4 regions of the Cellvibrio sp. PSBB006 genome follow, and region 3 is predicted to be linked to each of the others. Evidence: predicted binding sites of a transcription regulator. Region 3 holds the regulator's gene; each other region holds the start of a gene.
What was found. Region 3 encodes sigma-54, which starts transcription at its own class of promoters, with help from an activator protein. Its sites were predicted from a motif close to TGGCACANNNNTTGCNNT; they were not measured.

Region 1: a site for sigma-54 is predicted at 3,774-3,791, ahead of CBR65_RS08190 (pilin). Genes of this name have one in related genera too.
Region 2: a site for sigma-54 is predicted at 1,130-1,147, ahead of flgA (flagellar basal body P-ring formation chaperone FlgA). Genes of this name have one in related genera too.
Region 4: a site for sigma-54 is predicted at 1,448-1,465, ahead of flgB (flagellar basal body rod protein FlgB). Genes of this name have one in related genera too.

Annotation. Positions count from the first base shown of each region.
Region 1 is NZ_CP021382.1:1,980,155-1,985,696, forward strand. Features, by position in the region: gene CBR65_RS08180 (RHS repeat-associated core domain-containing protein) at 1-1,069, opposite strand, end outside; gene CBR65_RS08185 (PglL family O-oligosaccharyltransferase) at 1,427-3,169, opposite strand; gene CBR65_RS08190 (pilin) at 3,220-3,729, opposite strand; gene pilB (type IV-A pilus assembly ATPase PilB) at 4,113-5,542, shown strand, end outside.
Region 2 is NZ_CP021382.1:1,297,180-1,302,721, forward strand. Features, by position in the region: gene CBR65_RS05335 (chemotaxis protein CheV) at 103-1,056, opposite strand; gene flgA (flagellar basal body P-ring formation chaperone FlgA) at 1,265-2,002, shown strand; gene flgM (flagellar biosynthesis anti-sigma factor FlgM) at 2,198-2,512, shown strand; gene CBR65_RS05350 (flagella synthesis protein FlgN) at 2,681-3,160, shown strand; tRNA gene CBR65_RS05355 (tRNA-Arg) at 3,275-3,351, shown strand; gene CBR65_RS05360 (16S rRNA (uracil(1498)-N(3))-methyltransferase) at 3,402-4,112, shown strand; gene CBR65_RS05365 (bifunctional diguanylate cyclase/phosphodiesterase) at 4,109-5,542, opposite strand, start outside.
Region 3 is NZ_CP021382.1:4,872,351-4,877,892, reverse strand. Features, by position in the region: gene lptC (LPS export ABC transporter periplasmic protein LptC) at 1-529, shown strand, start outside; gene lptA (lipopolysaccharide transport periplasmic protein LptA) at 516-1,076, shown strand; gene lptB (LPS export ABC transporter ATP-binding protein) at 1,084-1,809, shown strand; gene CBR65_RS20305 (RNA polymerase factor sigma-54) at 1,958-3,553, shown strand; gene hpf (ribosome hibernation-promoting factor, HPF/YfiA family) at 3,681-3,971, shown strand; gene ptsN (PTS IIA-like nitrogen regulatory protein PtsN) at 3,978-4,430, shown strand; gene rapZ (RNase adapter RapZ) at 4,503-5,372, shown strand; gene CBR65_RS20285 (HPr family phosphocarrier protein) at 5,382-5,542, shown strand, end outside.
Region 4 is NZ_CP021382.1:1,291,466-1,297,007, reverse strand. Features, by position in the region: gene CBR65_RS05330 (protein-glutamate O-methyltransferase CheR) at 1-770, shown strand, start outside; gene flgB (flagellar basal body rod protein FlgB) at 1,510-1,911, shown strand; gene flgC (flagellar basal body rod protein FlgC) at 1,959-2,417, shown strand; gene CBR65_RS05315 (flagellar hook assembly protein FlgD) at 2,430-3,140, shown strand; gene CBR65_RS05310 (flagellar hook-basal body complex protein) at 3,272-5,542, shown strand, end outside.

The DNA of each region.
Region 1 (5,542 bases), 2.4 Mb from region 3:
CGCTCTTATACTCTGCTTCATTGTAAAGATATTGAATGCTTTCGCCGTTAGGCCAGGTAACCTGTTTCAACAGATAAAACTCTACCGACTCCTGATCATCACCATAGGTATACAAGATGGATTCTCCATCCGGCAAAACAACCTCAATAAGCCTGTTGTCATCATCGTGAATATAGGTCAGGGATCGCCCCATGTGATCTGTTTTTGATACGAGTCGACCCTCGTCGTACGCATAGGTCAGACTTTTACCGTCGGCATACTCAATACGCTGCAATGTACCATCGGGTAAAAAATAAGAAGCAGTGCCATTTTGATTCATCAATTTCCATGTAGCAGCCCCCGAGTGCAGACGAACTAAAGATCTTTGACTCGGTTTGGTTGATGCTTCGGTGTAGATTCCAGTTTGCTGCTCAACAAATTTATAGCGCCGCGAACCTTGTGTAACATAAGCGTCGTTTTGTGCGGAAAGATTGGAGAAAGAAAGACGCCCTGTGTGGTTATAAAACTCGATTTCATAGGGAGCATCAGGGTTTTTGTGGCTATAACGCCGCCAGCGATTGGTTATCACATAATCAGAAAGAATCGATGAGTTATTGATGAGTCTGGGCATCGGCGCAGTTGAGCCGACAGGCACATCCACCAGGTGATCCGGCTCTTCAATTCTCCAACCCGCATTTTGGTTCAGATAGCGCCGCTCCAGTTTTAATAAGCCATCAGCTGAAACATAATCAATTTCATGTTCGATTTTTTCAGCCGTACCTACATTGATGGGATTGCCAGCTACAGAACAGGACTCTTTTTCCTGATAGATACAGTTTATTGTTCGATCTTCTAAAGGGCCGCTGGATTGAGTTTTGAACGGGGAGGGGCATGTGTTGCCTACAGAGGCTGAATAGCTATTTGTCCCTCCTGTAATAACTTCTTCCGAACCATCTTGATAACGTTTTATCGTATAGAAGCTTCGATGGAGTGTATATGAGGTAGGCTGCCCATTCTCTTTGTTCGCATTTTTGGGGGTGTAATGAGTAATAGTTATACGAACACACGCACCAATTTCTGTGATAGCCAAGCAGTTACTAAATTCTGTACTACTGGTTTGGTTTAGGCTTGAAATGAGCTCACCTAGAGACGGATAAGTCATGCTGTACCCACTATAAAAGTGGTAAGTGGTCTGTGGTGCTACCGATATCTGTGCGGCATGTGTAACTGATACACAGCCCGTAGAAACAACGAAAATAATCAGTCGAAAAAGATATTGATAGGAAGGACTTTTGGACCTGATGGTCGAGAGATGTGACAGCATATATTCCCTATACAATGTGGCCAATTAAAGAAAACTAAATACGGTGCTTTGTAAGATGCCGATAGTATACTACGCAAAACCTACTTGCAATTAACGCAAATTATTACCGCTCAAATTATACCACTACTGCCCCACTATCTCTGGCTGATATTGCAGTTTAATCGTGGGTCGAACGCGATCAATTTCAGTCAACACGGATACCAGTTCAGGCGACTCTATAGATTTTTTTTGTAGTTCAGTATATGCCCACATAAATGAGCGCTGCCGGTGAAGGCTTTCAATAATTAAAAACTCTCTTGCCGCCCCACCAGCATCCCCTCTGTAACCTTTCGCCAATCCGCACCGATAAAGCTCCAACGGATAGGGTTCGCGGTGCGCCACGCGACATAAGCTATCTACTTCATCATCCGTTATAGATGCATTAATATCGACATAAGCCGCACGCAAGCGAGCATCCAGTTGCGTTAGCAAAACGATGGATGAATCGTTCGCCCAAGGTTTCGGCCTACCAATATTCGCGCGATCAAAACGCATTTGCTGAAAGCCGGCCTCGATCTTTTGATATTCCGTCCATATTTGCACTAACAACAGTACTCCCACAAGACTGGATACACCTAACAACCATTTGGCCAACTTATTATTAACAATAATTCCGGTAGAAGATTCAGACTCAGCCACCCCCAGCATGATTCCCAATGGCAATAAAAAATAAGCATACTCAAGTGGGTATTCCACCATGCCATGGACCAGAAGAAATCCTGAAAAGAGCAATGCGAAGGAAGACTCTAGAGTTTTGGAACGAACCGCCAAGCAAAACAACCAGATAATTAAAATGGCAATCAATATCAGCCCAATTATGGGTCCATTCCAAATTATTAGATCGATCAAAATATTATGCGTGTTATCAATGCGCAGCCCAATCGGATAATCAAGAGCAACTTGCAGCTGAGCTGCTCCTACCTGCCCCCAACCATATCCCCATAGTCCACCCTCTTTTATCGCTAATAGAAATTGCGTCCAGATTGTGAGGCGCTCTGCTTTTTCAAAACGTTCCGCAACAGATTCTCCTCCCAGATATAACAACTCATTGATTGTTGGCAGAAGCAAAACTAACAGAGCAAACAACCCAATCCAAAATCCCAATATAAAAGGAGGTAAGGCTACTACCCTCCTACGATACTGCCAGCCCCACCAGATGAACGCACACAGAAAGCCCAACCAAGGGGTACGGGATTGGGTTAGGGCTAAACCGAACAGAATAAACAGAGCAAGAAACGCTGCAGAGAACCTTCCAATTAACTTCTGCTCAAAAATATAAACCAGTCCGGCCAATGCCATGCAAAGGAAGGTCGCCAGATGATTAGGTTGACCAAAATTTGCGAAAGGCCTACCACCAGACTTCATATCAACAATTAAGTAATTACCTGAAATCGATAACCATTGCCTTATGGCAATCCAGACCGAAATAACCGCAACCAACAACAAGGTTATCGCTAGGCCTTTGCTTAACATAATTTTTTTTGCCGGTATCGTGGAGATTTGAAAACCTGCCACTACGGCAATACAAAACCCAGCTATATAAAATGTATTAAGAAATAAATCTTCTAAATTAGAGAAAGGTCCAGAAAAGAACTGCAATGCGGGAAGAAAACATAAAACAAATAACGTTACAGATGCGAACGATAGATTACAAAAAACAAATGAACTATTGACCAATAAAAAAACAAGAAGAAACAACAAACCGCCAAAAGCGCTAGCCTCTTGATAGAAAGATAGCCATGGCTGATTATGATTCGGCAACAATATACTGAGCGCAAAGAAAAATGCTGCCAACAGAACAGGAAAATTATTTTTGAGGTTTGTCATAAAAAAAGGAAGGTTGCCCTTCCTTTTTATCACTTAATTAACACTATGAATTAGTCAGCAGCAACAACATCACGGCAAGTTGCAGGCAGGTATTTCACTTCAAGAGTATCGGCAGCTGGACCACATGCCCAAGAACGAATAGGCTGAGCTGAACCGCGAGTAAAGTCGTCACCATCAGCCGCAGTAGTCAAGTCTGCATCAACATAGGGGCGCAATTCCACAACTTGGCCATCCACAGCCCCAGCAATTTCTCGGACAGTAACTTGAATAATGCCATCTTCTGTGGTGGCAATTGATTCTACATACTGAGAAATAGGGCTGGCTTCACTACCACCCTCACCACAACCGAAACCATTTGCAGCTGGAGCCGTGGCAAAACCAGTCTGAGACACTTCACTAATGGTGGTACGGCAAGAACTTGCAGCCAATACAACTTCAGACATCTTTGCACGAATGGTGTAATCCTGATACGCAGGCAGAGCAACCGCAGCCAGAATACCGATGATCGCGATTACAATCATCAATTCAATCAGGGTAAAACCTTGTTGTACTTTTTTCATAAAGCTATCTCCAAATAAGGAACGGGGATTGATCCGAATTGGGTTAAGCAACCGCCGTGCCAAATAATATGCACCCTCTATGATCGAGCAAGGGGCGGCTGCTGTAGTTTTACATCTTCCAGCAATCTCCATTATCCCAAACATAAAAAACTGCCGTTTTTACTACAAAGGTGACTTTTTTTGTCAGTCGTCGCAGCCTTGAAAGTTGCTCTCTTCGCCGATCCGGCTATATATGCCACTTTATCTGTATATGTACTCTATAATCTTTCCCATACCCGATATGGCATCTTTAATAACCAGGGTTTACAGTTATCTTTCTATGACCGAGCAAGCGTTTTAAGCATACCGGCTCGTGCCCAAGATGCGTTACAGGATACCTAACAATGAATAGCCCCCAACCTACACTGAGTGGCCTCGCCCGCCGCCTTGTGACAGACGGCCTGCTGGATCAAGAGAGCGCCCGCCAAGCTATGAGCCAAGCCGCCAAGGAAAAAGTACCTTTTGTTCAACATCTGGTGCATCACGCCATACTTGATGCCCGAACCATTGCCCGGGCTGCCTCGGATGAATTCGGCACACCTTTATTTGATCTTGACGCGCTCAACCGTGAAGCAATTCCTACCAAGCTGGTTGATCAAAAGCTAATCCGCAAGCACCACACACTACCGCTCACGCGCAGGGGCAACCGTCTTTTTATCGCAGTAGCCGACCCTACTGACCTCCATGCGTTGGATGAGATCAAGTTTAATACCGGTATAAACACTGAAGCTGTATTAGTAGAAGCAGATAAGTTGGCAACGGCTATCGAAAAATTTTTGAATGCCCAGGAAGAAAGCATTGGCGATACGCTCGGCGGGCTGGATGAAGATGGGTTAGATGACCTGGACATCCAGGCCGTAGATGACCAGGCTGCAAGCGCCGATCAAGGCGCATCAGAAGCCGATGAAGCACCTATCGTGCGTTTTATTAACAAAGTTCTGCTGGATGCCATTAAAGAAGGGGCTTCAGATATTCACTTTGAACCCTATGAGAAAGCCTATCGTGTCCGCTTTCGCACTGACGGCATCCTTCACGAAGTGACTCGCCCTCCGGTCAATTTAGCTACGCGTATGGCTGCCCGACTAAAAGTGATGTCGCAAATGGATATTTCAGAACGGCGGGTTCCTCAGGACGGCCGTATCAAGATGAAAATATCCAAGACTCGCGCAATCGATTTTCGCGTAAACACCTTACCGACCTTGTTCGGAGAAAAGGTCGTATTACGGATTTTGGACCCCGGTGCAGCAAAGCTTGGGATTGATGCACTGGGTTATGAAGATAACCAGAAGAAACTCTATCTGGACGCCCTGGCTCAATCGCAAGGAATGATATTAGTCACCGGCCCTACCGGTAGTGGCAAGACAGTATCTCTTTATACCGGCTTGAATATCTTAAACACGTCCGAAACCAACATTTCTACAGCAGAAGATCCCGTTGAGATCAATCTGGAAGGTATTAATCAAGTCCAAATGAACACCAGGGTAGGACTAACCTTTGCCGAAGCGCTGCGCTCCTTCCTTCGCCAAGACCCGGATGTCATCATGGTGGGTGAGATTCGGGACCTGGAAACTGCCGAAATTGCTATTAAAGCTGCACAAACAGGACACTTGGTTTTATCTACCCTTCATACCAATAGCGCTCCAGAGACCTTGACGCGACTTTTAAATATGGGCGTTCCAGCGTTTAATGTCGCAACCAGCGTAAGCTTGATCATTGCCCAAAGGCTTGCAAGGAGACTTTGTTCAAATTGTAAAAAGCCTGCTACAGATATTCC
Region 2 (5,542 bases), 1.7 Mb from region 3:
ACATCAATCACAAAACCATCTGACTTTTCACTGTTGTTATGAGATGGCTTCTTCCCACAACACCTCGCTGTTTTTTTGAGTATTAACTCCCCGTGATATCACCTACTCTTTTTTATCCAACAGGTTTTCTCCGGTGGTTTTCATCAAGTGGTCGTTGACACGACGCGCCAGTTCATCGGGGTGGAATTTTGCCAGGAAGTCATCTGCGCCGACTTTTTTCACCATGGCTTCGTTAAATACACCGCTTAACGATGTGTGCAGGATGATATGAAGTTTTTTAAGATCCGGATTGTTGCGCACCTCGGCGGTAAAGGTGTAGCCGTCCATCTCCGGCATTTCAATATCACAAATAATCAACACCAGTTCGTCGTAAGGATTTTTACCAGCAGCGATTAAATCCTTGAGGTAGTTGAAGGCTTCGAGACCGTCTTTTTTGAGGGTGGTTTTGATGCCCATGGATTCAATGACCCGTTGAATCTGTTTCCGCGCAATGGATGAATCGTCCACAATCAGTACGTGCTTTTCTACAGCGCGTTCAGCAATACCACTTTCCACCACACCGGCGCTGATCTCTTCGCGCGGAGGTGAAACCTCGGCGAGGATTTTTTCTACATCAATAATCTCAACCAGCTGGCCATCCACCTGGGTTACCGCTGTCAGATAATGTTCTTTACCGGCACCTTTGGGTGGCGGATGGATATCGCCCCAGTTCATGTTGACGATACGCTCCACCGAACTCACCAGGAAACCCTGGGCGGTGCGATTGTATTCCGTGATGATCACAAAACAATTGGCAATATCCGGCAAAGCGCGCCGACCGATAGCCAGGTTCATATCCATGATCGGCAAGGTGCCGCCACGGATATGGGCCACGCCGCGCACGACAGCACTGCGGCCGGGTATCGCATTGAGCGGGGGACATTGCAGGACCTCTTTCACTTTAAAGACGTTGATCCCGTACATCTGTTGGCCACCCAACCTAAACAACAGGAGCTCCAGGCGATTCTGCCCCACCAACTGGGTGCGTTGGTTGACGCTATCCATTACTCCGGCCATGTAATACCTCTTTATCTATGTAAGCTCAGCCAAGAGCCGGGTTATACAAAACACCGCCACGGTGATCTGCCGGCGGCACAGTCTTTGCTTTAATTCAACAGTAAGCGCTATAGCGGCTAAAAACCGTCACTCTTTAGTGGATGATTGCCGTAGCGGCAAACGAATGTGGGCATTTGCGCCGCATCCACCTATGAGGATAGGACAAATTATGGGAATTCGTAGTTTTTATCTGGTTGGTGGGCTCCTGAAACGGCTACTGGCAGTGGCCGGCGTGGTTTTCTTGACGCTGCAGCCCAGCCAGGCGAATCCGGCCAGACAAGACCTGGGCGACCTGCAGCAACAAGTTAAAATCTTCTTGCAAGACCACTACCGGCAGCAGGACGTTGAGCGGGTCGACATTACGGTCGGCAACCTCGATCCGCGTTTGGTGTTGGCGGCTTGCACCCAGCCTTTAACCATGACCTTGAATGACCCGAGCAACAGTGGCGGCAACCTGACAGTACAAACCCGCTGCGAAGCCACCCAGAGCTGGTCTATTTATGTGCCGGCCCAGGTGTCGCTGTTTCGTCCCCTCGCGGTGGCGAGCCGCCCCCTGATGCGCGGCGATGTAATCAGCGAACGCGACATCCAGATTGACGTGGTGAATGTCAGCCAGCTTCGGCAAGGCTATCTGGCGCGGCGCGAAAGCATTATCGGTCAGGAGTTGCAGCGTCCGATGAATACCGGCGAGGCATTTCGCGGTTCGATCCTGGAAGCGCCTTTGGTCATCAAGCGCGGCGACGCCGTTCATATTGAAATGCAAGCTGGCACCATTGCTGTGAATTCCACCGGTATCGCGATGGCCAATGGGCGGATCGGTCAGCGTATTCGGGTTCGCAACAGCCAGTCTGAGCGGATTGTCAGTGCCGAAGTGGTGAGTGCTGGCAAGGTAAGAACATCGATTTAATCGGTTGATTTACACGAAATGTGCACGAGATCAAATTTATGCAGGAATATCATTAAAGTTCCTGTAAATCAGGCCGATAGCTGACACAGGAGTCCTGTTTCTTTGGCGAGGACGCCGAAACTCAGGCACACTCCACGCGGGCTTACCCGCCTTTGCGTTATCAGCTACAGCCATTAACTCAGTTGGGGAAACACCATGGTTATCGACACAAACAACAACCTTACTCCCGGAAGCGCGTCCAGCACTCGCGGCCGTGGCACCACACCCGTAGCACCGTCTACCGGTAAAACTGCTGCCGCGCCGGCTGAAACAGCAGCCAATAAGGAGAACGTCGTGTTGAGTCAGGAGGCACAACGTCTCAATCGCTTGCAGGCCAACATCAGTCAGTCCCCTGACGTGGATGTTGAACGTGTCGCGGCGTTAAAGCTGGCAATCGCCAGCGGTCGGTTTGAAATCAACGTCGAACGCATTGCCGAAAACCTGTTAAAGCAAGACGACCTGTTAGGTTAAGGGCCGTTGCTGCCGCCCCCAACCGGCAGCGATGGTCAATGGCGCATCTGATCATTCCACCTGACAAGACACGATGTCGTTCAGCGGTTGAGATGATGCAGTAGCAAGGCCCTGCGAGCCTGTCCTCCCGGTCGGTTTGCGAGGTTTTTAATAAACGCAGAGGTGACTATGTCCACACTCCATCCGCACAGCCTGCATAACATGATTGCCCAAGACAGCGCGGCAATCGGCGAATTGAAATCCTTGTTACTGCGCGAACGCGAGCTTCTTGAACAGCGCGATCACAGCGAACTGCCGGCCATCATCGAACGCAAAGATCAGCTACTTGAAACCCTTGGGCTCAATGCCAAACAGCGCGCGAGCCTGTTGAAGGCAGCCGGTTTTAAAGCATCGCCCGAACAATGGGAAATCTTCCTGGGGCAGAATGCGGCTACCCGTGACCTGCTGGAAAGCTGGCGCACCCTGATGGCGGAGTTTGCCCAGTGCAAATCGCTCAATGAAATTAACGGCAAGATGATCGGTCGCTCCAAGCAGACCCTCGGTCAGCTGCTTAACCTGTTACGTGGCCAGGTTGCTGCCCCCCAGTTGTATACCAGCGCCGGTTCCACCACCAGTTCCGCCAGTTCCCACTGTATCGCGGAAGCCTGATAAGGCGGGAATCGCCTGACATATATCAGGCGATTCCACCACTCTCTCTCCCTTTGCCTTGGATTATGTGGCAAAACTTTTTACAATGGCGCCGCTTCGCAAACTCAATGCCATGCTCCGGTAGCTCAGTTGGATAGAGCAGCCGCCTCCTAAGCGGCAGGTCGGACGTTCAAATCGTCTCCGGGGCACCACTCTTTTCATTACGCCGTTTCTAGTCCGCCGCCATTCTGGATGATCTTTTGTGAACCTGATTCTTCTGTCCGTTGATGATCTTGTTTCACCCACCCAGGCCCGGTTGCGCGATGAACGGCGCGTGCAGCATATCCTGAACATTCATAAAGCCGGTGTGGACGATCAACTGAAAGTGGGTTTGATCAATGGGTTGATCGGCACCGCCAGTATCACCGCGATTTATCCGGGTGAAATTGAATTAGCCGTAGACTTGCAACACGCACCGCCGGCCCCCTTACCGTTAACCCTGGTGCTCGCCCTACCCCGCCCCAAGATGCTCAAACGCATCCTGCAAAACTGCGCCACTCTCGGGATAAAGGATATCGTTCTGATTAACAGCTACCGCGTGGAAAAAAGTTATTGGCAAACACCGATCCTTGAAGCGAACAGTATCCGCGATCATTTGCTGTTGGGCCTGGAACAAGGTGGCGATACACAGATGCCACAGGTACGACTGGCAAAACGCTTCAAACCTTTTGTAGAAGATGAATTGCCGGGATTAATACAGGATTCCCGTGCGCTGGTGGCTCACCCCTATACCGACACTGCTTGCCCGAGGCAAATTGACGGGCGAGTGACGCTGGCGATTGGTCCGGAGGGCGGATTCATTTCTTACGAGATAGATTTATTGATGCGTTGCGGTTTTGAAGCGGTACATGTGGGCGAACGCATTCTGCGCGTTGATACGGCAATTCCCTTCATCATCAGCCGCTTATTTTAACTGTCGCGCTGCTGATCAGTGCGCAGGATATCTTCGAAGGCCGTGAGGTTTACGGCGGGACTGAAATAATAACCCTGATAGAAATGACACCCATATTGTTTGAGGATGGTCAGCTGTTCTGCCTGCTCGACACCTTCGGCAACCACTTCCATATCCAACAAGCGCCCCATGGTGATGATGGTTTCCACCAACACCCGATCATTGCGATCTTCGATAATGTCGCGCACAAAGCCTTGGTCAATCTTCAAGACACCCACCGGCAAACGTTTTAAATAACTGATAGACGAATAACCCGTACCGAAATCATCCAACGAAAAACTGATGCCCTGGTCTGCCAGCACGGTCATGGTAGTAATGGCTTCATCGACACGCTGGATCACAATGCCTTCGGTAATTTCCATCTCCAGTGATTTGTGCGGAATGGCGTAGGTATCCAGTGTTTGCAACACATCATCAACAAACGCATTGCGGCGGAACTGTCGCGGGCTGATATTAATACTCAGACGCATACCGTCTTGCCATAGACCCTGTTCCTGCCAGCGCACCAGGGTTTTACACGCTTCTTCCAATACCCACTGACCCACCTCCAGAATCATGCCGGAGGTTTCCAGTACCGGAATAAAATCTATAGGAGAAATCGTGCCTTTGGTGGGATGCAACCAGCGCAATAAAGCCTCTGCGCCTTTTACGCGACCACTGCGCACGTCGACCTTGGGCTGGAAATATAATTCGAATTGTTGTTCATCGAGCGCGCGATGCAAGTCGCCTTCCATCACCAATTGCCGACTGACTTTATCGGCCATTTCCTCGTTGAAAAACTCAATGGAGTCGCGGCCTTTTTCTTTTACCTGATACATCGCGGTATCCGCATAGCGCAAGAGTTCGTGAACCGAATTATTGCGATCGGGATACACCACCACACCCACACTACAGGTCACGCGCAATTCCATATTGTCGTACACGCAGGGTTGCGAAATAACGGCGCGAATTTTTTCGCTGATTTCACCCGCGCGTAACGCGGCGGTTCCGAGATCCTGATCCAGTACGGTCAGCACCACCACAAATTCATCGCCGCTCAAGCGCGCCACCAGGTCTTCATCGCGCACGGTGCGCGTCAAGCGACTGGCCACTTCCTGCAATACCCGATCACCGACCGGATGCCCCAGTGAATCGTTGATATTCTTGAATTGATCGAGATCGATAAATAACACTGCACCGTAATAGGCGTGGCGCTCCGCGCGGCGCAGTTCGTGCTCCAGCCGCTCAACCAGTTGGATACGATTGGGCAATCCGGTCAACGCATCATGGTGCGCCATATATTCCATCTTTGCCTGGGCATTTTTACGTTCTGTCACGTCTACCGATACAATCAGCGCGACTTTTTCGTCGTAAAACGCCATCGGCATAATATGGGTTTGCAGATAAATGCT
Region 3 (5,542 bases):
AGCTTTCTGGGATAAATCGCCCACCGAATTATTGGGCGAGGATGTCGTCAGAAGCGCCAACTTTCCGCAAGCCTATATGACCGATATCAAACTGCGCGAATACGATGCCGACGGCAACTTGCGCAATATCCTGACAACTGACACGGCTGAACACTTTCAGATCAACCCGGCCCGGCCCGGCCCGAAGGATTACACCATGCTGAGCCAACCACGGATGTTATTTAGTGAAAACGCTGATATTGCGCCCTGGCATCTCACCGCCAACGAAGGAAAGATTGATCAGAACGGCCAGTTGGTCACCCTGTTTAACGATGTGCGCGTCTACCAGCAATCGGCCAATGAAGGTTTGCTAGAGTTGCTGACCAGCGAATTGCGCATCAAAGCCAGCCAGCAATACGCCGAAACTGATAAAGCTGTTAAGATGCGCGCCCAACAAGGCCACCTCGACACGCTGGGCATGAAAGCTTACTTGGGTGAGGACCGCATCGAGTTACTTTCCAGGGTCCGAGGGACATATGAACCTCAATAACAATGTCAGATTTTCTATGATGGCGTGCAAACCGCTTGTATCATTTTTACTCCTGTTACTGTGCGCCCTGTGGCTGACGACACCCGTTCATGCCCTCCCCAGCGACAAAGAACAACCCATCCATATTTCCGCCAATAGCGCGCAACTGGATCGCAAAAAGCGCACCGCTACCTACAGCGGTGACGTGAGATTAAAGCAAGGCACCCTGGAAATCAGTGCCGATCAGATCACCATCCATACCAACAGCAACGACGAAGTTGAGAAGATGGAAGCCCGCGGTAAGCCTGCACGCTACCAGCAAAAACCGGCAGAGAACCAGGCAACTATTACAGCGCAGGCCAACAGCATTCGCTATACCTTAACCAATGAACAGTTGTTACTTCTGGAGAATGCATTTCTGGAACAGGAAAATGGCGCATCGATTAGTGGTAACCGCATTGATTACGACATCCGCAAAGAGATCATGAAGGCAGCGGGCAAGAAGGATGCACAGCAACCACAGCGCATCGAAATCGTTATCCCGCCACAAACCATCAATCAAGATTGAGTCGACCATGCCGACCCTGCAAGCCCAACATCTCGCCAAGAGTTATAAAAGCCGTAAAGTTGTCATTGACGTGTCAATCGCCGTGACCAGCGGTACGATTGTGGGCCTGCTCGGCCCCAACGGCGCAGGCAAAACCACCTGTTTTTATATGATTGCCGGCCTTGTCGGTGCCGATGAAGGGCGAATATTACTCGACGGCAAAGACCTGACTCATCTGCCTATCCATGGCCGTGCCCGGGCGGGTATCGGTTATCTACCCCAGGAAGCTTCCGTTTTTCGCAAGCTGACCGTGGCAGATAACATCATGGCGATCCTTGAAACCCGCAAGGATCTCAACCGCAAGCAGCGCCACGCAAAACTCGACTCACTACTGCAGGAATTCCATATCACCCATATCCGCGACAGTTTGGGTATGTCGCTCTCCGGTGGTGAGCGGCGGCGGGTAGAAATTGCCCGAGCGCTGGCGACAGAGCCGCAGTTCATTCTCCTTGATGAGCCCTTCGCCGGCGTTGACCCCATTTCAGTGAACGACATTAAACAAATTGTGCGTCACCTCAAGGATCGCGGCATCGGCGTGCTCATTACTGACCACAATGTGCGCGAGACACTGGATATTTGTGAGACAGCCTATATCGTCAGCGAAGGCCATATCATCGCCGAGGGCGATGCAGAAACGGTACTGAGTAACAACAAGGTCCGCGAAGTCTATCTGGGCGAAAACTTCCGCCTGTAACCTCAGGTGCGTTCCGACAAATCACTTGACAAGCCACTAAATTTGTATAACAGGCACAAAGATTGCTAGGTGTTATTGCCTGCAAGACAAAGGCTGTCTAAACTCCACCTGAACAACATCATTTCTTTGGGGTTTAGTTCTACTTACGATGAAGCAGTCTCTACAGCTAAAACTCGGCCAGCAACTGACCATGACGCCCCAATTGCAACAGGCTATTCGTCTGCTGCAATTGTCGACCCTGGATTTGCAGCAGGAGATCCAGGAAGCTCTGGATTCCAACCCGATGCTAGAGGTCGAAGAGGGTTACGACAGCCACTCGCCTGCCGACAGCGGTGAAGGGGAAGACAGTGATTATCCCCGCCAGCAAGAAGTTGCTGCAGATGCCAATGGCGCAGATCTCGATTCGGGCTTTAACGATAAGGACACCTTTGCTGACAAGGAAAGCTACGCAGAAACTACCTATAACGAGACCGAAAGCTTTTCTGATACCGATAATTACGGGGACAGCGAACCCAATACCGAATGGAACGAATCCATCCCCAGTGAGTTACCGGTAGATACCAGTTGGGACGATGTCTATCAGTCCTCCCACACCAGCAGTTCATCCTCTTATGATGGCGAAGACAACGACTTTGACAGCCGGCGCGCCGTTACCGATTCCCTCTACGATCACCTGATGTGGCAGCTCAACCTGACCCCCATGTCAGACCAGGACCGGATCATCGCCATGGCAATCATCGATGCGGTCGATCCCAGTGGCATGCTATCCGTGAGCCTGGCCGATATCTACGAAGGCCTGATCACCGAACTGGATGAACTGGAACTGGATGAAGTCGTTGCCGTACAGCACCGTTTACAACAATTTGACCCCTGCGGCGTGTGCAGCCAAAACCTGTCGGAATGTCTGCTGGTGCAATTGCAACAATTCGCCCCGACCACGCCCTTTCTTGAACCTGCCAAGCTGATCGTCAAGCAGTATCTACCCTTGTTAGGCAGCCGCGATTATCGCCAGTTAATGCGCCGCACCAAGCTCAAAGAGAGCGAGTTAGGCCAGGCCGTGGCATTGATCCAGAGTCTGAACCCTCGCCCCGGCGATATGATTGCTTCCGGTGACACAGAGTATGTTGTGCCGGATGTGTTTGTGGAAAAGCGTGATGGCCGCTGGATGGTGGAATTAAATCCGGATATCGCCCCGCGCCTGAGAATCAATTCGGATTACGCCTCCATGGTGAAGCGGGCTGATTCGAGCAGCGATAACACCTTCCTCAAGGACAATCTGCAAGAAGCCCGCTGGTTCCTCAAAAGTTTACAGAGCCGCAACGAAACCCTGTTGAAAGTTGCCAGCTGTATTGTGGAAAAACAGCGGGGCTTCCTGGAGTACGGCGCCGAGGCAATGAAGCCACTGGTACTGCACGACATCGCCGAAATCGTAGATATGCATGAATCCACTATCTCGCGGGTGACCACCCAAAAGTACATGCATACCCCACAGGGAATTTTTGAACTTAAATATTTCTTTTCCAGTCATGTGAGTACAGACAGCGGCGGCGAATGCTCCTCTACGGCAATTCGCGCCATCATCAAGAAACTGGTGAGTGCGGAAAATCCAAAGAAACCCCTGAGCGACAGCAAGATCACTGAGCTGTTATCTGAGCAAGGCATCCAGGTAGCGCGTCGCACCATTGCCAAATACCGGGAATCACTCAATATCCCGCCGTCTAATGAGCGTAAAAGTTTACTATGACATCCTTTTTCTCCACTGCTAGGCTGATGAATACCCGGATGTGCAGAACACGTTCTACCACTATGCAGAATCAATAATCGTGCCGTCAGGCAAGATTGAGTAACTGTCATAACGAAGAGGAAGTACTATGCAAATTACTATTAGCGGTCACCACCTGGAAGTTACCGACGCCCTCAAGGATTACGTCAACAATAAACTTGAAAGACTCAATAACCATCACGACCGCATTACCAATACTCACGTGATTCTCTCGGTAGACAAGCTGGAGCAAAAAGCGGAAGCCACCGTGCACGTAAGCGGCAAGGATTTATTTGCCGATGCGACATCAGAAGATCTCTATGCCGCTATTGACCTGCTGACCGACAAGCTCGATCGGCAATTGATTAAACACAAAGAAAAAATGCGCAGCCATCGTTAATACATTATGCAAATACAATCTCTTCTCACCCAAGGTCGCACCCTGTGCGATATCGAAGGTGTCAGCAAAAAGCGTGTGCTGGAAATTCTTGCCAACACCATCGCTCAGGATATTCCCGCCATTGATGCCGACGACTTGTTTCGTCGGCTAATTGCGCGGGAACGACTTGGCTCCACCGGCATCGGCCACGGCATTGCTATCCCGCACTGCCGAGTGGAAAACTACGATGGTGTCATCGGCGCCCTGATCACACTGAATCAGCCGATTGACTTTGATTCGATTGATTCCGAGCCCGTGGATATTTTGTTTGCCATGCTGGTACCGGAAAATGCCCACGGCGAACATCTGCAAAATTTGGCAGCCTTGGCTGGCGCTCTCAACGACAGTGGCTTTCGCGAACGTCTACGTAGCGCGGAGAGTGATGCAGCCTTGTATGAGATAGCTGTCAGCAAAGATTGATTGGCGATCTTGGGAAAACACAAGCCCGGCACTCTCGGCGCATTGATGAATGAATCACAGGAATACACGCCCATGCATTTAGTGATTGTGAGTGGATTATCCGGCTCGGGTAAGAGTACTGCACTGCATGTTCTGGAAGATGTCGGCTTCAACTGTATCGACAATCTTCCCGTGAGCCTGCTGCCGGCGCTGGTGGCACAAATCCAGATTCACAAGGACGACACCCAGAAATTTGCCATCGGTATTGATGTGCGCAACGCGTGGCAGGATCTCAACATTTTCCCGATGATGATTGAGACGCTGAAGGAAGCCCATGTGCCATTTCGCGTACTGTTTCTCGACGCGCAACCCTCGGTGTTGATTCAGCGCTTCAGTGAAACCCGGCGCAAACACCCATTGAGCGATACCAATACCAATCTGGAAGAAGCGATTACCGAAGAACAAAACCTGTTGGAACCGATTCGCGATGCAGCGGACCTGGTGCTGGATACCAGCCATCTGAACCTGCACGAATTGCGCGATCTGGTGAAGGAACGAGTCGTTGGCCGTAGCGAATCCAACATGGCGATCCTGTTTGAATCTTTCGGTTTTAAACATGGTATCCCGGTAAACGCCGACCTTGTATTTGATGCACGCTGCCTGCCTAATCCCCATTGGAAACACAATCTGCGACCGCTAACCGGTAAAGATCAGGACGTGATTGATTTTCTTGAAGAACAGGATTCGGTTGAGGAAATGTACGAAGACATCGAGCGTTACCTCACCCGCTGGCTGCCGCGTTACCAAGCTAACAATCGCAGCTATATCACTATCGCCATCGGTTGTACCGGCGGGCAGCATCGCTCGGTTTATCTGAGCGAGCGTTTGCAAAAACATTTCAACCGGTTTTATAACGATGTACAGGTCAGGCACCGTGACATCAATAAACACAAGAAAGCGTGATGTCTTTTTATGCTCATCGAACGAGTAACTATCATCAACAAACGCGGCTTGCATGCCCGTGCGGCCGCCAAGCTGGTAACCACAGCAACGCCGTTCACGGCGCGTATCCAGGTACGCGTTGCCTCGGCAACCTGTGAAAACCACTGGGTCGATGCCAAAAGCGTTATGTC
Region 4 (5,542 bases), 1.7 Mb from region 3:
CGCTGGGCGATAACAAACAGTACCTCGTCTCCAACCGCATCCGGCGTTTGCTGGAAGAGCACAAACTGCATTCATTCAGCGATCTGGTGCGGGCCTTAAAACAAAACACCAATCGCAAATTGCGCGATCAAGTTATCGACGCCATGACCACCAACGAAACCTTCTGGTTTCGCGACATTTATCCCTACGAACATTTACGCACGCAACTGCTGCCGCAGCTGATGGGTGGTAACAATAAAATGTTCGGCCCGATCCGCATCTGGTCTGCCGCGTGTTCGTCCGGCCAGGAACCTTATTCGATCAGCATGATGGTAGAGGAATATCGCCGCCAGAATATGGGCGCCTTGCCGCGCCCGGTACAAATTGTGGCGACGGATGTATCGGCGACGATTCTGGATCAGGCGCGCAAGGCGGAATACGATCGCTTGTCGGTGTTGCGCGGTCTTTCGGATGAACGTTTGCAGCGGTATTTTGATAAGGCGTCGGATAACGTGTGGCGGGTTAAGCCGTTGGTGCGTGAACGGGTTGAGTTTAAAGCGTGGAATCTGATGGATTCGTATGCGATGTTGGGTAAATTCGATATCGTGTTTTGCCGGAATGTGTTGATTTATTTTAATGCGGAGTTGAAGCGGCAGATTTTGCAGAAGATCCATGCGTCGTTGAAGCCGAAGGGGATTTTATTTTTGGGGTCTTCGGAGGGGTTGGCGGGGGCGGCGGATTTGTTTGAGATGGTGCGGTGTGAGCCTGGGATTTTGTATCGGGCTGTTTAGTGATTTTGTTAGTAGGTGGGCAGGGATCACGGAGTCAGGTGCGAGACACGCCGTGAATACTTCCCTGTAGGCTCAACACCCTGATGCCTACGCGCTCCCGGCGCTTCGGCAAACTTCCCACATCCATGTGGGTCGTCCATGCGGGTGATGGTCTCGCACCTGACTCCGTGATCCCTGCTGTGCCATCTGAAATATACGGATTCTCTTCTTTTTAAATTATCAATAAATGTGCACTGGTAGAGTCAGTTGCATTTATCACAGCTGAAACATTTCTCGCTTCATCCTCTGAGTAGCCTTCTGCAACAACTAAAAGAAGTTCTATCGAATTAAAACCTTTAAAACCACAAAGCCAATCGTTTGGCATTGAAGGGGTTGGGGAGCAGCTTGCAAGACCATCACCGACAGGATGTCGGTGCTGAGCCCCCATGGACGACCCACATGGATGTGGGAAGTGTCCCGAAGCGCCGGGAGCGCGTAGGGGCCGGGTTCACGGCGTGTCTTGCAAGCTGCTCCCCAACCCCTTTCTCATTTCCCACCGACACCCCAAGAAAAGCGGAAAAATCTTGCCGCTTTTCCTTTGCCGCTTCTCCCCTTGCCGGTTTCTACTGCCGCATTGCCACCTAATCATTCAGACTAATATCTATAAAAATCAATAAGTTAATGTAAATGTTGGCCTTTGGCATACCCCTTGCTTTAACACACGCAAGAGTAAAACCTTTAAGAAACGCCGGAGCCACTTATGTCCATATCCTTCGAATCAGCACTCGGAATCCACGAAAGCGCACTGCGAGTGCGTGGTCAGCGGGCATCGGTGCTGGCGGATAACCTGGCCAATGTCGATACCCCCAACTACAAAGCCCGCGACCTCGACTTTAAAACCATGCTCGCAGGCAAGATGGAGCAGACGGGGCGGTTCAATATGCAAACCACTGACGCCGGTCATATCGGCGGTGCGGGCATGGCGTTGGACGACAGCAACATGATGTACCGCGTACCCAACCAGCCATCCATCGACGGGAATACCGTGGAAGACCAGATTGAGCATGCCGAATACATGAAAAATGCCTTGGCATTCCAGGCAAGTTTCACCTTTTTGAACAGCAAATTTAAAGGGCTGACCTCCGCCATCCGTGGTGAGTAATCGGCCGGTTTATTAAACGAATTGATTGGAAAACGTTGGAGTTAACTATGGCACTCGGACATATCTTCGACATCGCTGGCTCAGGTATGAACGCGCAAAGTCTGCGCCTGAATACCACCGCCAGTAACCTGGCTAATGCCCAGTCGGCCAGCTCCAGCGCGGACGAGGTGTATCGCAATCGCCAGCCGGTGTTTGCCGCTATCCAGCGTCAGGCCATGGCAGCAATGAAAAGCGGCAACGGTTTTGATAACGGCTTTGCCGCACCCGATGATGTGGGTGCCGGTGTGCAAGTGATGGGTGTGGTGGAGAGTGATGCACCCTTACAGCGTCGTTACGAACCGGATCATCCCAAAGCGGATGAAGAAGGTTATGTGTTTTACCCCAACGTGAATCCGGTGGAAGAGATGACCAATATGATCTCCGCATCGCGCTCGTTTCAAATGAACGTCGAGGTCATGAACTCGGCCAAGCAAATGGTTCAACGTGTGTTGACCCTGGGTCAGTAAGGAGCGGCAGCGATGAGTCAGGTCAATAACAACACCACCGGCAATGTGTTGAGTAATTTGAATATCAACAACCAGCCGAAGGAAACCAAAAGCAACGAGTTGGGCCAGACGGCGTTTCTCGAACTGATGATCACCCAGCTGAATAATCAGGACCCGCTAAGTCCGCAGGACAATACCGAATTTGTTGCGCAGTTGGCGCAGTTCAGCTCAGTGGAAGGTCTGGAACGGCTCAACACCAATTTCGATAATTTCAGCTCCAGCTTTATGTCCAACCAGGCGTTACAAGCATCTTCATTGGTGGGCCGTTCAGTGACGGTACCGGCGGAGACGGCGCGTTTGACCGCTGGCGGGATTGTTTCTGGCAGTGTGGACCTCGCGGCGGCGACCGGGGATATGAAGATCAGTGTCTACGATAGCGAAGGTGAGTTAGTGGCCAATATTCCTGTCGGTGGAATGCCAGCCGGCGAAGTGTCGTTCCGCTGGGACGGCCAGTTTATGGAAGTCAACGGCGAGCTGTTGACCTGGACAGCGGGTGAAGAACCCTTGCCCGTCGGTGAGTACACCTTTGAGGTCTACGCGACCCAGGACGGTAAAGCCGAGCAACTGGAGACAGCACTCAGCGCTAACGTCAACAGCGTGACTCTGGGGACGGATGGCGTGATCACCCTGAACCTCGCGGGCCTCGGTCCAGTGGCTATCGGTGACGTTAAACAATTTAACTAATGCGCGGCAGGCTGGCGACACCCTTCCCGGACAGCCGATGCAGCAAAAAACAGCAACGTATTTAATAACCGTTATTGAAATACTGGTGGCGATATCCAGCCACCAGCGACTCACGTACCCAGGAGCACATCATGTCTTTTAACACCGCGCTGAGTGGCATTCGTGCCTCGAACACTGACCTGCAGGTGACCGGTAACAATATTGCCAACGCTGGCACTATCGGTTTCAAATCATCGCGGGTGGAGTTTGGTGATTTGTATTCCGCCAGTATCCTGGGTAGCGGCGGCAACACGCCGGGCAGCGGTGTGAGCTTACAGATGATTCGCCAGGACTTCGGTAACGGCAACCCGAAGCTGACCGAGCGTGACCTGGACCTGGCGGTTAACGGTTCCGGCTTTTTTGTGTTGAGTGACCAGGGCGAACGACTCTTTACCCGTGCCGGTGCCTTTGGCCTGGACGACGAGGGGTATGTCGTCAGTGCTACCGGCTCGTATTTGCAGGGCTTTTCCGCCAATGCGGAAGGCAATATCAGCGGTATCCTCGGTAATTTGCGGGTTGATGTGAATACCCAGGCACCGCGCCAAACCACCGGTGTTGAGTCAGCGTTCAACCTTGATTCCAACGAAACCGTTCTGGAAACCGTGGGCAGCAGTTTTGCTACCGATGGTGCGGCAGTGGGCGTTACCCAGGTAGGTTTACAGGATGCGACCACTACCACCACTAACCTGGGTGCGGTAGCCACACCGGTGGACTTCGCCGCGACGCCGACCACCTTTGATATTACGCTGGCAGGCTCAACACCGGCGTCTGGCAACGGTACTGTATCGATTAACCTGAATGCGTCTACCGCCAACTCTGTGCAGGACATTGTTAACCTGATCAACAGCGCTATCTTCAGCGCGGCTACGCCGATCAATGTGCAAGCGGTAGCTAATGGCGGCAATATAGAGTTTCGTGACCTGACCGAAGGCGCTTCATCAACCATCTCGCTGGCGAACGTGACCGGCGGCAATGCTTTGTCGACTGCTTTAAATGGTGCTGGCCCTTCCGTTGCCGGTATCCCCGCAGCAACCAACGGCTATTTATCGCAAACCCTGGAGATCGAAGGTCCTACCGGCGCGACCGTGACCTTTACCAGTGATGCCGGCGCATCTGCCGCCCAAACGGCTTCCGAGCTAAATGCGTTGGCCGGTGTAACCGCGACGGCGCGGACCAATGCAACACTTTATGCAACCAACTTTGATAACAGCAACGGCAACCTCACCTTGAATGGCATTGCACTGAATGCGAATAACCTGGCTGCCCTGGCGAATGAAATTAATGGGCTGACCACGTCAACGCTGCCGGGCATCAGCGCTACCGTGAATACCGCCGGGGATCTGGAGATTGTCTCTGCCGTGGGTACTGACCTGCGCTTTGCTTTTGAAGGGCCATTACCGGCCGGTCAGGCTGATATTCAGGGCCGCGCAGGTACCGGTTTGCAAACCATCAATAACGTCAACGACGCCGCCGTGATCGGGGGCAATATCACCATTGTGATGGAAGAAGGCTACGCTGTAGCTGACAGCCTGCCGGCGGTAGGTAACCTGTTTGCACCGCTGACACCAGCCAGTTTTACCGATGTGCCGATCAATGCCTTTGATCCTACGGATCAAAACACCTACAACCATGCGACCTCCAACCCGGTGTTCGACAGCCTCGGCAACCCGCACATCATGAGCCAGTATTTCGTGAAGCAGCCTTATGATCCGGCTGATCCCTCCACCTCGCCGAACCATTGGGTGATGTATGTGCAGATCGATGGCCAGAATGTGGGTGACCCTGACCCCACCTTGCCGTCGCCGGAAAATACACTGCCAACCATGGCCGGCTTCAACGTGCATTTCAATGCCGATGGCACCCTGAACACCACGCTCACCGACAGTATGTTGATTTCTAACTGGACCCCGCTGGGTGAGGACGGCGAACCCAATGGTGCATTGGCGCCGCTGAATGTCTTGCAAGGGGGAACAACGCCGGTGGTTGAGCCGCCGTCCAGCTCCAACTTCGAGATCGACCTGGCCGGTTCAACTCAGTTCGGCAATGATTTTGCGGTGGACGACTACGACCAGAATGGCTATGCCACCGGTCGTCTGGCGGGTCTGGATGTGGGCTCTACCGGGATTATCTTCGCCCGTTTTACTAACGGTGAAGCTCAGGTACTGGGACAGGTTGCTCTGGCAAATTTCAACAACATTGAAGGCTTGAAACCGGTCGGCAACACCATGTGGGCGCAGACCTTTGAAACCGGTGAAGCGGTCATCGGGGCTCCGGGTTCATCTTCGCTGGGCAACATTACGGCGGGTGCGCTGGAAGAGTCTAACGTTGATCTGTCGGAAGAGCTGGTGAATCTGATCATCGCC